Regions from separate parts of the Pantoea phyllosphaerae genome, predicted to be linked through region 1. Evidence: predicted binding sites of a transcription regulator. Region 1 holds the regulator's gene; each other region holds the start of a gene.

Region 1 (5,900 bases):
GTGGTTGAGATGGCGTCGCTGGAATCCTGCATTCGCGACGATCTGAACGAAAACGCGCCGCGCGCCATGGCGGTGCTCGATCCGCTGAAAGTGGTGATTGAGAACCTGCCGGCTGGCCATAACGAAATCATCACCATGCCGAATCATCCGAACAGGCCGGAGATGGGCACGCGCGACGTGCCGTTTGGCCGTGAGGTCTGGATCGATCGCGCTGACTTCCGCGAAGAAGCCAATAAGCAGTACAAACGTCTGGTGCTGGGCAAAGAGGTGCGTCTGCGCAACGCCTACGTGATCCGTGCCGAGCGCGTGGCAAAAGATGAAGAGGGGAATATCACCTGCATCTACTGCACTTGCGACGTCGATACCCTGAGCAAAGATCCGGCTGACGGCCGCAAGGTAAAAGGCGTGATCCACTGGGTCTCCGCCGACCATGCGCTGCCGGCGGAATTCCGCCTTTACGATCGCCTGTTCAGCGTGCCGAACCCTGGTGCGGAAGAGGATTTCCTGACCACCATCAATCCGAACTCGCTGGAGATTCGTCAGGGGTTTGTCGAGCCAGGCTTACAGAACGCCAGCCCGGAAGCGCCTTATCAGTTTGAGCGTGAAGGCTACTTCTGTGCCGACAGCCGATATTCGCGTCCGAACCAGCTGGTGTTTAACCGCACCGTGGGCCTGCGCGACACTTGGGCGAAAATCGGCGAGTAATTTTTTCGCATTCGGCTTGATATGCATTTACGACAGGGCGAGCAATCGCCCTTTTTTATATCTGCAATTAGCGGCAAGACCATTTTTTGTTATGTAACAATCCATTATCTCTTGTCAGACCAGACTGGGAGTTGTCTGAGTTAACGAAAATTAATCAATTTCCAGATGTGAATTTCATTTTTTCAGGTAGGCTATTCGCTCTTTGAAGAGGCTATGCGGGCATAAAAAGGAAAAATGATGACAGCTCTTGGTCAGGAAGCAAAACACAGCGTGGTAGTTTTACATCAGTTAATCGAACGTATATTCAATCAGCCTTCAGGCGAAGACGATACCTTCGATCTGCTGCTCTCGCACTTCCATCCCGATTTCCGCATGGTCACACCCCAGGGGCGACTGCTCGATTTGAATCAAACTGAAGCGTTGTTTCGGCAGCTGCAGGGGCGTCGCGAAGGCATGCGCATCGCCACCAGCGAACACGCGGTGATCTCTCAGAGCAAAGATGAGATCACTATTCAGTATCGCGAGCTGCAGATGATGAACGGCAGCGATCAGGCGCGCATTTCGCTGGCGATCCTCGACTGCACTACCTCAATCCCCCGCTGGCGCTACCTGCACGAAACGCTGGTCGCCTGACGGCCATAAAAAAAGCCGGTACATAGACCGGCTTATAGCATTACTGCATAGCACACATTTTTACTGATCGTGGAGCGTTTCGTCTTCGCGGCAATCGCCCAGCGAGCAGTGTCCATAGAGATAAAGGCTATGGTTCGTCAGCTTGATGCCGTGACGGGTAGCAATATCTCGCTGGCGTGATTCGATTGATTCATCGCTGAATTCGATGACTTTGCCGCAGTCGAGGCAGATCAGGTGATCGTGATGATGCTGCTGGGTCAGTTCGAAAACCGATTTTCCACCTTCGAAGTTATGACGCGTAACGATGCCCGCATCGTCAAACTGATTCAGTACGCGATAAACGGTAGCCAGACCAATCTCTTCGCCCATATCAATCAGGCGTTTATACAGATCTTCCGCGCTGACGTGATGGCACTGAGGTTCCTGAAGCACTTCCAGAATTTTCAGTCTGGGCAGCGTGACTTTCAGGCCAGCCTTCTTTAATGCGGTATTGTTGTCAGTCATGCGGATATTGTCCTGTTACTTTGCTGGTTACTTGAGGCGCCTTGCCTTGAATGTCGTTCGGTGTCTATTCTCATTTGCGTCTCATTATAGAGGCGAAGTTTTGAAATGAAAACCGAGGGAAACGCCTGAAATCAACACGGGCTGTAAGAAGAAGCGTAACGGCGCCGGGCGGAGAAATGCAGGAGGTTCGTTATCATCTCGCTAACTTCCTGACCTCGCGGAAGAAATAAGCAGATAACCGATGTGGGTATTGTACAGAATCAGAGATAAAAGTTAAAAATCTGTAGCTATTATTTCTATAGGAAAAACCATTAACTCAATGTGAGCCAGCGCCCACATTGAGTATGTGGCTAATCAGGCGTCGATGATGGCCTGCAGCTGCAGCTCATCGTGAATCTGCTTAACCCAGGCTTCGACGCGCTGGTTGGTTAGTTCCGGCTGACGATCTTCGTCAATCGCCAGGCCAAGGAAGTGTTTGTCATCCGCCAGACCTTTAGAGGCTTCGAAGTGGTAGCCTTCGGTCGGCCAGTGGCCGACGATCACCGCGCCGTTCGGCTCGATGATGTCGCGAATCGTGCCCATCGCGTCGCAGAAATACTCTGCATAGTCTTCCTGATCGCCACAGCCGAACAGTGCGACCAGCTTGCCGTTGAAATCGATCTCCTCCAGCGTCGGGAAGAAGTCGTCCCAGTCGCACTGCGCTTCGCCGTAGTACCAGGTTGGAATGCCCAACAGCAGGATATCGAACGCCTCGAGATCTTCTTTCGTGCTCTTGGCAATGTCATGCACTTCCGCAACCTCTTTGCCCAGCTGTTTCTGGATCATTTTTGCAATGTTTTCGGTGTTGCCGGTATCGCTGCCAAAGAAGATGCCTACGATTGCCATGGAGTAAATAACCTCTTAAATCCTGATGATGAGTGCATGCGCAGAGCGCACAATTAAGCGAATGATAGCAGAGCGGGCAAAAGGGCGGAACTCGAAAAGCCGCTCCATTTGCTTCTGCGTGCGCTTTACGCTATTCAGCCCAGTTTGAGTTGCGCCAGCAGCATTTGTTCAATCAGTTCGCTGCGGCTGATGTTGCGCTGCTCAGCCAGGGTGTTTAACGCATCCACGGCTTCGCTGGTCATTTTGAGTTCGACACGACGCAGCCCGCGCACCTTGTCACGTTTCAGTTGATTGCGCTTATTGATGCGCAGCTGTTCATCACGCGAGAGCGGACTGGTTTTCGGTCGACCGGGCCGACGCTCGTTTGCAAACAGATCCAGCGTAGTGCGGTCAGTGTGTTCTTTTGCCATGGGTTAGTAAAACTAGCGGCGCGAGCAGGCGCGTTTATAACGAAATGGGCCATTACCGCGGCAAAAAAATAGGCAGCGGCAAAATTTAGCGCGCCATCATACTCCAGCCGAAGTGATGACGCCAATGGTAAACCGCGAACGGCAAGCTTTTGCTTTTAAAGCGCAAAAAAGCGGCGGACGCTGCGCAATACGGCATCAGGTTTCTCGGCGTGCACCCAGTGGCCGGCGCCGCTGATGACGTGCGCATGTGCCGCAGGAAACTGACGCAGCAGCGCATCGCGATGCTGGTTGTCGAGATAGGGCGAGTCGCCGCCGCGTATAAAGAGCGCGGGATGCGGCCAGGGCGGCACCGCTTCCCAGCCAGATATTGTAGCGTAATTTTCCCATAGCGCCGGAACGTTGAAGCGCCACTCGCCATCCTGAAACGATTTGAGAATAAACTGGATGACGCCTTCTTCTTTTATATGGGCGCGCATCACCTGCGCGGCCTCGCTGCGCTGGCGCACACCTGCGGCGCTAACGGCGCGGATGGCGGCGAAAATCTCGTCGTGGCGTCGCGTCTGATAATCCACCGGCGCGATGTCGATCATCACCAGCCTCTCCAGGCGCTGCGGCGCCAGCGCGCTCATCGCCATGGCGATTTTTCCGCCCATTGAGTGGCCAATAACGGCGGCACGATCGATCTGATGCGCATCCAGGGTGTCGAGCATATCCTGCGCCATGGCGCGATAGCTCATCTCGTCGGCACGCGGCGACAGGCCGTGGTTGCGCACGTCCACCTGTAGCAGCGGGCCTGCGTCTTTCAGGCCGCGCGCCAGCACGCCGAGGTTATCCAGACTGCCGAACAAGCCGTGAATTAACAGGATGGGTAAGGAATCAGCGATTGATTGGTCAGTTTGCAGACGAGCATTTAAAATCATGGCAAAGTTCTTAAGATGGGGACCTTGGGTTAGGTTATCATGCTTTCACCTTTCCAGGCGCGAGGATGCGGCAGGCTTTAGGGCATATTCCGACTTTTGCCGTATGCGCGTGCGAAGGCTATCAGCCCGCCTGGATTTAACTTTATAATCCTTATGTTAGAACCCGCCCGCTCCGCGAACAACCGAGTGTTGCAACGGCGTTTTTCAGGCTGGCGTGGTTCTGTCACGAGTCGAAACCGTACGGAAAAAGATGAAAACGATCGAAGTTGACGAAGACCTCTACCGCTATATCGCCAGCCACACGCAACATATCGGCGAAAGCGCCTCTGACATTTTACGGCGGATGCTAAAATTTAATGCCGGTCAAAGTGCGCCTGCGGCAGCGGCGCCGTTAGCCGCTGGCGATGCGGCGCAGAAAACGATCCAGCCTGTGCGCGCGGAAAACCGCCCGCAGGATCGCGTGCGCGCTGTGCGTGAGCTGCTGCTGTCCGACGAATATGCCGAACAGAAGAAAGCGGTCAATCGCTTTATGATGGTTCTCTCAACGCTCTATCGTCTTGATCCTTCAGCGTTTGCTGAAGCCACTGCATCGCTGCAGGGCCGTACTCGCGTCTATTTTGCGGGCGACGAGCAAACGCTGTTGCAAAATGGCACCCATACTAAGCCGAAGCATGTCCCCGGCACGCCGTACTGGGTGATCACCAATACCAATACCGGCCGTAAATGCAGCATGGTGGAACACATCATGGTCTCAATGCAGTTCCCGCAGGAGCTGGCAGAGAAAGTTTGCGGCACCATTTAAACTGAAGCGTCAGGGAGAAGCGCCAATGGCCAGTCACCCCCGTGCCGGGCAACCCGCCCAGCAGAGCGATTTGATTAACGTTGCACAGTTAACATCACAGTATTATGTCCTGCAGCCCGACGTGGCGAATCCGGACCATGCGGTGAAATTCGGCACCTCCGGGCATCGCGGCAGCGCAGGACGCCAGAGCTTTAACGAGCAGCATATCCTGGCGATCGCACAGGCTATCGCGGAAGAGCGCAAGAAAAACGGCATTACCGGACCCTGCTATGTCGGTAAAGATACGCATGCGCTCTCTGAGCCAGCGATTTTGTCGGTGCTGGAAGTGCTGGCCGCCAACGGCGTAGACGTCATCGTGCAGCAGGACAACGGCTACACGCCGACGCCGGCTATCTCCAACGCTATCCTTGAGCATAACAAGCAGGGCGGCGCGCAGGCGGACGGTATCGTGATTACACCGTCGCACAACCCGCCGGAAGATGGCGGCATCAAGTACAACCCGCCGAACGGCGGCCCGGCCGACACCAACGTCACCAAAGTGGTCGAAGACCGCGCCAACCAGCTGATCAAAGCGGGCCTGCAAGAGGTCAAACGTCTGCCGCTGGATCAGGCATGGGCCAGCGGTCGCATCGTCGAAAAAGATCTGATCCAGCCTTACGTAGAAGGGCTGGCGCAGGTGATCGACTTTGCCGCTATCCAGAAAGCGGGCCTGAAGCTGGGCGTCGATCCGCTAGGCGGCTCTGGTATGGAATACTGGAAGCGCATCGCCGAGCACTATCAGCTCGATCTGACCATCGTCAACGACGCCATCGACCAGACTTTCCGCTTTATGCATCTGGATAAAGACGGTGTGGTGCGCATGGACTGCTCCTCCGAATGCGCCATGGCGGGCCTGCTGGCCTATAAAGACAAGTTCGATCTGGCGTTCGGCAATGACCCGGACTATGACCGTCACGGCATCGTTACGCCAGCGGGCCTGATGAATCCGAACCACTACCTGGCTGTGGCAATCAACTACCTGTTCCAGCATCGTCCGCAGTG
Region 2 (5,900 bases), on a different contig from region 1:
GCGTCGGTTTGCTGCATCTTCTCCAGAAACAGCGACGTGTCGCTCTCATTCTCCTCCAGCGCGCAGTAGCGCAAACGCACCTCGTGCGGGGCGATCGCCTGCGCAATGCCCTGGATCACCTTGTAGTAAAAGATATCGCTGCGCACGTCGAACGCGCGCGGCGGCGCGAACACCATCAAGTTATTCAGCAGCAGGCGGCCGCTGTGCAGGTTATCCAGCACGCCCTGCTGCTGCGCCACCGCCAGCACTTTATCGCGCGTGCTGGCGCGGGTATTGGCTTTGCCGGCCAGCACGCGCGATACGGTGCTGATCGAGACGCCGCTCAGCGCCGCAATTTCGCTGATTTTCAGCCTTTGTTTCATTTTGTGATCGTCCTCAAATCTGCTGATGAAAAAATTTTCATTGCGTGCTGAATCGCGTCAGATAAGGCAGAGAAGCCGCTTTAAACGCGCTAAAAAGTTTGCCATGAAAAGAGTTGCAAAAAAGAGGCTATACCGATGTTTCGCGCTTTTTTAAGGTGCCAGACAGGTTCACGCAGTACGCCGAAGGGCGGTGTGAAGGATCAAACCGGCCGTTAAAAGCCTGCACAGGAGCTGACAAATGAGCGTTGAATCAACGACTAAGCCAATCGGCGCCGCGCGAACGCTGCGCGCCGTAAAAAATCTCCGCTGGTGGATGCTGGGACTCTTTCTGCTGGGCGTGACGGTAAACTACGTGACGCGCAACTCGCTCGGCATTCTGGCACCGGAGCTGAAAACCAGCCTCAATATGAGTACCGAGCACTACTCCTGGGTGGTGGCGGCGTTTCAGCTCGCCTATACCCTGTTCCAGCCGCTCTGCGGCTGGCTGATCGACGTCATTGGCCTGAAGATGGGCTTCCTGATCTGCGCGCTTATCTGGTCGGTGACCTGTCTGCTGCACGCCGGCGCGGGAAGCTGGCTGCATCTGGCGCTGCTGCGCTTTGTAATGGGGGCATCGGAGGCGGCGGCGACGCCCGCCAACGCCAAGGCGATCGGCGACTGGTTCCCGAAAAAAGAGCGTCCGGTCGCCGCAGGCTGGGCGGGCGTCGGCTTTTCGGTCGGCGCGATGCTGGCGCCGCCGATCATCTATGTGGCGCATATTAGCTTCGGCTGGCAGGGGGCGTTTCTGCTCACCGGCGGCCTGGGGCTGCTGTGGGTCAGCCTCTGGTGGTGGGGCTACCAGTCGCCAGAAAAGCATGCCCGCCTTTCTGACGAAGAGCGCGCCTGGATTACGCAGGACAACGAAGCCGTGGGTGAAAAGCTGCCGTTCTTTCAGGCGCTGAAAACCATCGGCAAAGAGAAGAAGTTTTACGGCATCGCCATTCCGGCGTTTCTCGCCGAGCCCGCCTGGGCGGTACTGAGCTTCTGGGTGCCGCTCTATCTGGCTAACGAGCGCGGCATGGATCTTAAGCAGATTGTGATGTTCGCCTGGCTGCCGTTTCTCGCCGCCGATCTCGGCAGCGTCGCCAGCGGCTACCTGACCAAAATCTATGTGAAGTGGTTCGGCCTGACGCGCGTTAACTCTATCGTCGCCAGCTCGATCACCGGCGCTGTGCTGATGATCTCGCTGGCGCTAATGACCCTGGTAAAAGATCCCTATCTGGCGATCGCTCTGATCTCGATCGGCGGCTTCGGTCATCAGGTGATCTCCTGCATGCTCAGCGCGCTGGTAGTGGAGCGTTTTGATCGTCGCCAGATGGCCACGGTTAACGGCATGCGCGGATCCTGCGCCTGGATCGCCAGCTTTATCTTCTCTCTGATTATCGGCGTCACCGCCGACACCATTGGTTTTAATCCGCTGTTCGTCGCCATGGGCTTTTTCGACCTGGTGGGCGCGATTTTCCTGGTGATGTTTATCGCCGAACGTCGTCAGCGCAGCACGGAACAATAAGGACACCGTTATGAAAACCCTGAAGAACTGGACGCTGAGTCAGCACGCCGATCACTTTGTCGAGCTGAAGGTGGATAACCGCCATCTGCTGCGCCTGTATGTGCTGGAGTCAGGTCTGATGCGCGTGCTGCTGAAGCGCGACGGCGAGCTGGCCCTGAACCGGACCTGGAGCATCGCACCAGGGGACGACGTGCCCTGGGAGGGGCGCGAGCGCGAATCCCTCGACGGGTTTGGGCTGCCGGGCTTTCAGCTGGAGCACGAGGCGAACCAGCTGCGCATCAGCACCGACCGGCTGCGCGTAACGGTGCATCATCCGCTCTGCCTGAGCTGGGAGCATTATCACCAGGGGCAGTGGCAGCCGCTGGCGGCCGATCGCCACACCGGCGCCTATCTGCTGAACGCGCACGGCGACGGGGTGGAGCACTATCAGCGCCGTCAGCCGCAGGATCGCGTCTACGGCCTCGGCGAAAAGAGCGGTGACTTGAACCGCAGCGGCCGTCGCTTTGAGATGCGCAACCTCGATGCGATGGGCTATAACGCCGCCAGCACCGATCCGCTCTATAAGCATATTCCCTTTACCCTGACGCAGCGCGACGGCGTGAGCTTTGGCCTGTTTTACGACAACCTGAGCAGCAGCTGGCTCGATCTCGGCAACGAGCTGGACAACTACCATCTGCCCTATCGCCGCTACCGCGCTGAGGCGGGCGATCTCGACTACTACCTGATGCTGGGGCCGAAGCTACTGGATGTGACGAAGGCCTTTGTGCGCCTGACCGGCCGCACTATTTTTCAGCCTAAGTGGAGCCTGGGCTACAGCGGCTCGACCATGCACTACACCGACGCGCCGGATGCGCAGCAGCAGCTACAGGGCTTCATCCGCCTCTGCCGCGAGCATGAGATCCCCTGCGACTCGTTTCAGCTCTCCTCGGGCTACACCTCAATCAACAACAAGCGCTATGTCTTTAACTGGAACTACGACAAGGTGCCGAATCCCAACGGCATGAGCGAGGCGTTCCACGCGGCAGGCATGAAGCTGGCGGCCAATATCAAACCCTGCCTGCTGCAGGATCATCCGCGCTATCAGGAAGTGGCGTCGCAGGGGCTGTTTATTCGCGACTCGGAGCAGGATCGCCCCGAGCGTTCGGTGTTCTGGGACGATGAGGGATCGCACCTCGACTTTACGCATCCGCAGGCGGTGCGCTGGTGGCAGGAGAACGTGACCGCGCAGCTGCTGGAGAAGGGCATCGACGCGACCTGGAACGATAACAACGAATATGAAGTGTGGGACGGCGAAGCGCGCTGCCACGGGTTCGGGCAGAGCATCGCCATCAAACACATTCGCCCGGTGATGCCGCTGCTGATGATGCGCGCCTCGCTGGAGGCGCAGCAGCGCTTCGCGCCGGAGAAGCGGCCCTATCTGATCTCCCGTTCCGGCTGTGCCGGGATGCAGCGCTACGTGCAGACGTGGAGCGGAGATAACCGCACCAGCTGGCAGACGCTGCGCTACAACATCCGCATGGGACTAGGCATGAGCCTTTCGGGCCTGTTTAACGTCGGTCACGACGTCGGCGGCTTCTCCGGCGACAAGCCGGATGCCGAACTCTTTGTGCGCTGGGTGCAGAACGGCGTGATGCATCCGCGCTTCACCATCCACTCCTGGAACGACGATCACACCGTGAACGAACCCTGGATGTATCCGGAGGTGACGCCGCTGATCCGCGAGGCGATCCGTCTGCGCTACCGCCTGATGCCCTATCTCTACACCCTGCTGTGGCAGGCGAGCGCGCAGGATGAGCCGATGCTGCGTCCCACTTTCCTCGATCACGAAGAGGACAGTGAGACGTACCGCGAAAACGACGACTTTCTGCTGGGGCGCGATCTGCTGGTGGCCAGCGTGGTGGAGGAGGGCAGCCGCGAGCGCGAGGTCTATCTGCCGCGCAACGCCCACGGCTGGTATGACTGGCACAGCGGCCAGTGGCTGGCGGGCGGCCAGACCGTGACGCTGGACGCGCCGCTCGATCGCTTGCCGCTGCTGGCGCGCGCCGGTTCCGCCATTCCGCTGGGACGCTGCGAAAGCACCACCGATGCGCGGCTCGACAGCGTGCGCGAACTGCAGCTGTGGCCTGCGCCGGGCGAAGCGCGCACCGAGGGCGAGTTTTTCGACGACGACGGCGAGAGTCACGGCTGGCGGCAGGGCAATGCGCTCTGGATGCGCTGGGCGCTGCGCAGCAGCGGCGATCGTCTTGAGCTGACGCTGGAGAAGCGCGGCGACTATCAGCCAGCGTGGCGTGAGATTGAGGTGTTGCTGCCTGCTGGCGAGCGGCGCGAGCTGTGGATCAACGGCGAGAAGGGCGGGCGGTTTAGCTTGTAAAACCAAGAAGAGATGTTTGCGAGCGAGGCGCGACAGCAGGTGAGATGGCCCGATCGCAAAGTCGCTTTACGCATCCTTGCTCGCTCGGCCCGCGACCTCCCTGTCGCGGGACGCTTTGCTCTTCGGGCCATCTCACCCGCTTATTGACTTTTTATGCTGTCTATTCGTCTTTAAAGGCAACAACAAAGGTACTAGTTAGCGCCGTGGCTTTCCGCATTCATACGCGCCAGATCTTTATCGACCAGGAACAGGCCTTCGCCTTTGTGGCCCACCAGCGCCAGCTTATCCAGCACGGTTTTGAACAGCTTCTCTTCTTCGTGCTGCTCAGCCACGTACCACTGCAGGAAATTGAAGGTGGAGTAGTCGAGGGAAGTAATGGCCGCATGCGCCAGCTCGTTGATCTTGCGCGTAATCAGCTTCTCATGCTCCAGCGCCTGCTCCAGCAGCTCCGGCAGGGAGTTATAGGCGACCGGCGGCGCGGCGATAGAGCCCAGCACCGGCATCGCGCCCGTATCGCTCAGGTAGTCGAACAGGCGCTGCATATGCTCCATCTCTTCGCGAGAGTGCTCTTTCAGAAACGCCGCTGCGCCTTCCAGACCTTTATCGCTGCACCACGCGCTCATCTGCAAATAGAGATTCGCGGAGAAAAATTCGAGGTTAAGTTGATCGTTAAGACGCGCGGTCATTTCAGCAGTCAGCATTAGCGATTCCTTTATAGAGGCAAAATAAGTAAACAGGTGATAAGTGATGAATTATGCACCATAAAGCGCGGGGAAAGATAGTTTTTTACGAAAAAATCACATTTTATCTCATTGATTTAAATAGAATTATTTAGCTATTTGAATGCGAGCGATTATCATTCCTTGACCCGTTATGCTTCGCACTACGTTAGTGCAAAGCTGATGCGTATTAATGGTGCAGAGCGGCTTACTTCCTGTGCGAAGTTGGAAAAAGGGCAATATTCGCTGCGCCAGCCTGGCGCGGATAAATATAAAGCGATGCAGATTTGACCAGTTATTTATTTAAAAGCGAAAGCGAGGAAAACTTTATTTTCAAAAGAGACGTTATGCGACGGCTGGCATAAATCCTGCAACCGTCAGAGTTCCATATATCGCAACTGATAAACTAGTCGCAGGGAATAACCATGTCTGAAGAAAAAATAACGCTGACAGGCGAACGGGTTTCAGCCAGCAAAGGAAGTTATCTGGCACTGATTGTGGCTATCCTCTTTTTTTCAGGATTGCTGTACCAGGTAGAGGGCTTTCACTGGCTGGGTGCCTTTGACTTCACCACGCTGGGCGGCAGCTTCGGCACCATGAAGGATCCCGCCAGCAATACCTTTCTCGGCGCGGGCGGACTGAGCGCCAAAGCGGGCTTTCTCTTTGCGCTCTCGCTGACGCCGACCGTCATGCTGGCGCTGGGCGTGCTGGAAATTTTTACCCACTACGGCGCGATGCGCGCGGCGCACAAGCTGCTGACGCCGCTGCTGCAGCCGCTGATGGGGCTGCCGGGGCGCTGCGGGCTAGCGCTGATCACCGATCTGCAAAGCACCGATGCGGGCGCCGCGCTGACCAAAGAGATGTATGACCGCGGTCAGGTAACGAAAAAAGATATTGTG
Region 3 (5,900 bases), on a different contig from region 1:
TTCACTTCCAGACGCGACTCGGAAAACTGGCGCGGCTTCTGGCGACCGTACATCGTCCAGTTGATATTGCCGGAAAGGTCGCGGGTCATCTGCCACTCCAGCTGCGAGTTGATGGTGTACTCAGGAATAATCGACAGCGGATTGCCGGTCTCTTTATCTTCCGACTTCAGCATATAAGTGGCGTTGCTGCGCCACTCCAGCGTATCGGCGATCAGCGGCACCGTCAGGTTGCCTTCCAGCCCTTCGACTACCGCTTTGCCAGCGTTTTCCCAACGCAGAATGTTATAGCCGTTAGAAGCGATGCCCACGCGCTCGCGGCCAGAAACGATTTTGTTTTTATAATCGTTGCGGAACCAGGTGATGCCCGCCACATAGCCCTGATGGGAGAACTCAATGCCCAGCTCCTTATTCACGCTGACTTCCGGCTCCAGATCGTCGCTGCCCAGCAGATAACAGCTGCCTGACGCGATATTTTTCGGACAGCCGTTGCCGCGGGTCGAGAGCAGATAGCCTTCGGTGGACTGATAGAGGTTTGGCGCTTTGAAGGCGCGGGCGATGCCCGCCTTAAGCGTAAAATCGTCTCCCAGACCCTGCGACAGGTTCAGACTCGGGCTCCAGTTGGCGCCGAAACTGTTGTGATAGTCGAAGCGAATGCCGGGAATAATTTCGGTCGAGTCGGTCGCGGCGATATTGTCCTCGAAGTAGAGCGAGCTGAGGGTCGCGCTGTTCTTGCTGCTGCGATCCGCCGCGTTGCCGCTGACGCCGCCGATATTCACGCCCGCCTGATTGGCGGCCTGCATCGAGGCGGGATCGTTCAGCCTGTCATGGTTCCACTCCGCGCCCAGCGTCACCGTCTGGTCGCGCAGCCAGTCGAGCGGGAAGTTAATCTCCGCGTTGCCGCGATAGCTCTCCAGTCGGCTGGTGGCGAAGGTGTTGCTGTTGATCATCCCTTCCACGCTGCCGGCGGTGCCTTCCTGCAGGCGCGTGTTGTTGGTTTTCTCGTAATTGAACGTCAGCTTCGACAGGCCCCAGTCCCAGATGCCGTTGTGCGCCAGGCCGTAAGACTGGCGGTAAAGACGGTTGGTTTCGCTGCCGACCAGCGACTCGACCAGGCCGTTGGCGCTGTTATTGCCGTTGCTGTTTTGCGTGTCGCCCGCGTATATGTTGCCCTGGCGGCTGTAGCCGTATGAGAAATCAAGGATCTGCTCTGGCGTTATTTTCCAGGAGAGCACGCCGTTAATATCTTTATTACGCACGCCTTCGCGACCCGCGGCCCAGGAGCCGTTCTGCGCGGTATTAATGTCCCAGGCGTCGGCGTCGGTTTTATTGAGGTTGCCATAGAGGCGCATGGTCAGGGCTTCGCCCGCCAGCGGCCCGCTCAGGCTAAAGTTGGCGCGTTTGGTCGCGCCCTCTTTGCTCTCTTCAGGCTGGTTGGTATACAGCGAGAGCGAGCCGTGCCAGTCATTGGTTGGTCGTTTGGTGATGATATTCACCACGCCACCCGCTGCGCCGGAGCCATAGCGCGCCGCCGCCGGGCCGCGGATCACTTCGATACGCTCCACCATTTCTGGCGGCACCCAGTTGCTGTCCCCGCGCGAATCGCGTTCGCCGCGCCAGCTGTAGCGCACCGCGTTGCGCGAGGAAACCGGCACGCCGTCAATCAGGATCAGGGTATTTTCCGGCCCCATGCCGCGAATATCGATCTGGCGGTTGTTGCCGCGGCTGCCGCTGGCGCCGTTGCCGGTCAGATTAACGCCAGGCATCTTACGGATGATGTCGGAGAGGTCGTTTACCGGCGGGCTTTTTTCAATATCTTTGGCGGTAATGGTGGAGACGCCGGGCTGCTGCTTGAGGATCTGTTCGGCGGTGACCAGCATCGTCTCGTCGTCAGCCAGCTTTTCAGTCTCTTCCGCGCCGACGCCGGTGGCGCTCAACATGCCGACCATCAGCAGGGCGCAAGGGCGCTTTCTGAAATCTACCGTTACATTCACTTAAACTTTCTCCCTGATACGTTAATGAGTGTAAGTAAATGCGCATGATAGTGATAATGATTCTCATTGTATAGTTGATGTCAGCATATTTACATTGCTGGACAATAGGTTAAAAAACGGCCTATACGTCACGCTAATGCCTGTTACGGCAATGCTTAGCTTTTTTTCGCATTTGTTAAGCCAGCCCCTTCTCCTTGAGAATGAAGCCGTCTGGCCGTATGGATACATATCCACTTTTCCCGCAAGGGATTTTATTTGATCAGGAGAAAGGTCCCCGTGAAACTCATGCAACGTGTCACCCTTATTGCTCTCGCTCTGGCCGCACAGGGCGCGATGGCCGCCGACGCCTCGGTGCCCACCGACAGCTCGCTGCATGTGCAAGCCGATCCCGCGCTGAAAAGCCTGGTGCCTGCCGCTATTCTGCAGCGCGGCTATATTGTCGCCGGGACTAACCCCAATACGCCGCCGACCACCTTCTATAAAGAAGACAATAAAACCCTGGCCGGGCGCGAAATCGACGTGATGAACGCCGTCGGCGAACGGTTGGGCGTCGCGGTACAGTGGCGCGACACCGGCGGCTTCGACAATATCATTCCCGGCCTGAAAACCGGCCGCTACGATGTGGCGCTCTCCAATATCAACGCCACTCAGGCGCGCCTGAAGCAGGTCGATTTCGTCGGCTACTACAACGCCAGCCGCCTCGGCATTATCTCTCTGAAAAGCGCCAGTATCGCGCCGTTCACCACCTTCGACGCGGTCTGCGGCAAAGAGGTCGGCGCGGGGGCGGGCACCACGCAGATCACCCGTCTGGAAGAGGCGAGCAAAGCCTGCGAAAGCGCAGGCAAACCGCCGATTAAAATCGCCGTTTTCCCGGATCGTCCTGCTGGCGTGCAGGCGGTGGTCAGCGGACGCGTGCCGATGTTCTTCGGGCCTTACGAAGGGCTGACCTGGCAGGTGAAGCTGATCAAACCGCTGACCATGAGCGGCGAGATCAGCGTCAACGATGCGCCGGTTTCCGTGGCGTTCCCGAAAGATTCACCGCTGGAGCCCGCAGTACAGGCGGCGCTCAATTCGCTGATCAAAGACGGCAGCTACCAGAAGATCCTCGATCGCTGGGAGATCGGCTTCGGCGCGGTGAAAGAGGCGAAACGTAATCAGGAGATCTTCCAGTGAACCCGGAACCGCATCGCGCTGACGAGCTACGCATCGTCGGCAAACGCTACTATGGCCGCTGGCTGAGCGCGCTGCTGGTGCTGCTGTGCGTAGTGGCGATGGCCCACTCGATGATCAATAACCCACGCTTCGAATGGGGCGTTATCGCCGACAACTTTACCGAAGTGTCGATTCTGCAGGGCGTTTTAATGACCCTGCAGCTGACGGCAATTTCGGTGGTGCTGGGATTCGCCTTCGGCACGGTGCTGGCGCTGATGCGCCTCTCCTCGAATCCGGTACTGGTGGCGGTAAGCTGGGCCTATACCTGGTTTTTTCGCGGCGTGCCGATGCTGGTGCAGCTGTTTCTGTGGTACAACATCGCCGCACTCTATCCCACGCTCTCCCTGTCGCTGCCGGGCGTCGGCGAACTCTGGAGCGCCCAGTCCAACGCGCTGGTCAGTCCGTTCAGCGCTGCCGTTATCGCGCTGGTGATGCACCAGTCCGCCTACGCGGCGGAGATCGTGCGCGCCGGCATCCAGAGCGTTGGCAACGGGCAGCTTGAGGCGGCGCGCGCGCTCGGCTATCGGCCGGCGCAGATATTCCGCTTCACCATCCTGCCGCAGGCGATGCGCGCCATTCTGCCGCCGGCAGGCAATGAGGTGATCGGCCAGCTAAAAACCACGGCGGTGGTGTCGGTGATCTCGCTGCAGGATGTGCTCTTTTCCGCGCAGATCATCTATCAGCGCACCTATGAGGTGATCCCGCTGCTGCTGGTGGCGACGCTCTGGTATCTGCTGATGACCTCGGTGCTGTCGGTCGGGCAGTTCTATGTCGAACGCTATTTCTCGCGCGGCGTGTCGCGCGGTCAGTCGCGCACCCTGTGGCGCAGCCTGCTCAACGGCTTTACGCCGACGCGCAGCGAAAGGAGTATCACCAATGGCTGAGGCAATCGCTCTGCGTAACGTGACCAAACGCTTTTCCGGCGTCACCGTTCTTGACGAGGTTGATCTGGATATTCCCGCCGGTTCGGTGACGGTGATCCTCGGGCCGTCCGGCTCGGGCAAATCGACGCTGCTGCGCTGCATCAACCACCTGGAAAAGCTGGACGGCGGCACTATCCGCATCGGCGGCGAGCTGGTGGGTTACCGACAGAAAGGGCAGGCGCTGCATGAGCTGAGCAGCGGCGAGGTAGCGCGCCAGCGCCGCGACATCGGTATGGTATTTCAGCAGTTCAACCTCTTTCCTCATCGCACGGTGCTGCAAAACATCGCCGACGCGCCGATACGCGTGAAAAAAGCGCCGCGCCAGCAGGTTATGGAAAAAGCGCGCGCGCTGCTGCAGCAGGTCGGGCTGGCGGGGCGCGAAGAGGAGTGGCCGCAAAATTTGTCGGGCGGACAGCAGCAGCGCGTCGCCATCGCCCGCGCGCTGGCGATGGATCCCGGCGTGCTGCTGTTTGACGAGCCGACTTCCGCGCTCGATCCCGAACTGGTGGGCGAGGTGCTGCAGGTGATTAAGCAGCTGGCGCATTCCGGCATCACCATGGTGATCGTCACGCACGAGATCGGCTTCGCGCGCGAAATCGCCGACACCCTGGTGTTTATGGAGAGCGGCCGGATCGTTGCCGCCGGGCCGACGCAGCAGGTGCTTGACGATCCCAACAACGGACGCGTGCGCAACTTCATCGCAACGGTGCTCTGAGCGCCATTTCTCCGCAGGACGATCATGACCGACAGTATGCACAGCGCCCACTGGGGCGCATTTCGCGCGCGCCGCGACGGCGATAGCCTGACGATTACCCCTTTCAGCGCCGACCCCGATCCCAGCCCGCTGCTGGCGAATCTGCACAACGCGCTCGCGCATCCGGCGCGCGTGGCGCGCCCGATGATACGGCGCGGCTGGCTGGAGAACGGGCCGGGTCCCGACGCGCGCCGCGGTCTGGACAGCTACGTAGCGGTGAGCTGGGAAGAGGCGTACGCGCGGGTGGCGGACGAACTAGGGCGCGTCGGGGAGCGCTATGGGCCGGCCGGTATTTTCGGCGGATCTTACGGCTGGTCGAGCGCCGGGCGCTTTCATCATGCGCAAAGTCAGGTGCACCGCTTTCTGAATACCGTGCTGGGCGGCTATGTGCGCTCGGTCAACAGCTACAGCTCCGGCGCGGCCTCGGTGCTGCTGCCGCATATCGTCGGCGATATGAACGAGATTGCGCGGCGCGGCGTCAGCTGGGAGTCGATCGCAGAGCATAGCGAAGTCGTGCTGGCGTTCGGCGGACTGGCGCTGAAAAATTCCCAGGTGGCGAGCGGCGGCCTTAGCGAGCACACCGAGCGCGGCTTTATGCAGTGCGCCGCCCGACGCGGCACGCGTTTTATCTCCGTTAGCCCGCTGAAAAGCGATCTGCCTGATGAAGCAGGCGGTGAATGGCTACCGCTGATCCCCGGCAGCGACGCGGCCCTGATGCTCGCGCTGCTGCATGAGCTGACCACGCAGGGCCTGACCGACGACGACTTTCTGGCGCGCTATACCCACGGCTGGCCGACGCTCAAAGCCTATCTGCTGGGCGAAGAAGACGGCATCACGCGTGATGCCGACTGGGCCGCCGATCTCTGCGGCCTGCCCGCGGCGCAGATCCGCGCGCTGGCGCATGCACTGCACGGCAAACGCGTAGTGATTACCGTGGCGCACGCCCTGCAGCGGGCGCAGCATGGCGAGCAGCCGGTCTGGCTGGGCCTGGCGCTGGCAGCCGCGCTGGGTCAGCCAGGC

The links. Region 1 encodes Fur, which represses iron uptake genes when iron is present. Its sites were predicted from a motif close to ATAATAATGAGAACNACTATCAA; they were not measured.
Region 2: ftnA (non-heme ferritin) is a predicted target of Fur. The motif match lies at 5,120-5,142, and genes of this name have one in related genera.
Region 3: ACR6A7_RS04540 (TonB-dependent siderophore receptor) is a predicted target of Fur. The motif match lies at 2,036-2,058, and genes of this name have one in related genera.

The regions. Positions count from the first base shown of each region.
Region 1 is NZ_JBPFDE010000003.1:32,791-38,690, reverse strand. Features, by position in the region: gene glnS (glutamine--tRNA ligase) at 1-705, shown strand, start outside; gene ACR6A7_RS05550 (hypothetical protein) at 943-1,338, shown strand; gene fur (ferric iron uptake transcriptional regulator) at 1,399-1,842, opposite strand; gene fldA (flavodoxin FldA) at 2,197-2,727, opposite strand; gene ybfE (LexA regulated protein) at 2,862-3,137, opposite strand; gene ybfF (esterase) at 3,293-4,057, opposite strand; gene seqA (replication initiation negative regulator SeqA) at 4,308-4,859, shown strand; gene pgm (phosphoglucomutase (alpha-D-glucose-1,6-bisphosphate-dependent)) at 4,885-5,900, shown strand, end outside.
Region 2 is NZ_JBPFDE010000008.1:169,460-175,359, forward strand. Features, by position in the region: gene ACR6A7_RS12850 (LacI family DNA-binding transcriptional regulator) at 1-362, opposite strand, end outside; gene ACR6A7_RS12855 (MFS transporter) at 601-1,911, shown strand; gene ACR6A7_RS12860 (glycoside hydrolase family 31 protein) at 1,922-4,282, shown strand; gene ftnA (non-heme ferritin) at 4,474-4,983, opposite strand; gene ACR6A7_RS12870 (nucleoside recognition domain-containing protein) at 5,427-5,900, shown strand, end outside.
Region 3 is NZ_JBPFDE010000002.1:274,501-280,400, forward strand. Features, by position in the region: gene ACR6A7_RS04540 (TonB-dependent siderophore receptor) at 1-1,946, opposite strand, end outside; gene ACR6A7_RS04545 (ABC transporter substrate-binding protein) at 2,277-3,164, shown strand; gene ACR6A7_RS04550 (amino acid ABC transporter permease) at 3,161-4,087, shown strand; gene ACR6A7_RS04555 (amino acid ABC transporter ATP-binding protein) at 4,080-4,841, shown strand; gene ACR6A7_RS04560 (molybdopterin-dependent oxidoreductase) at 4,866-5,900, shown strand, end outside.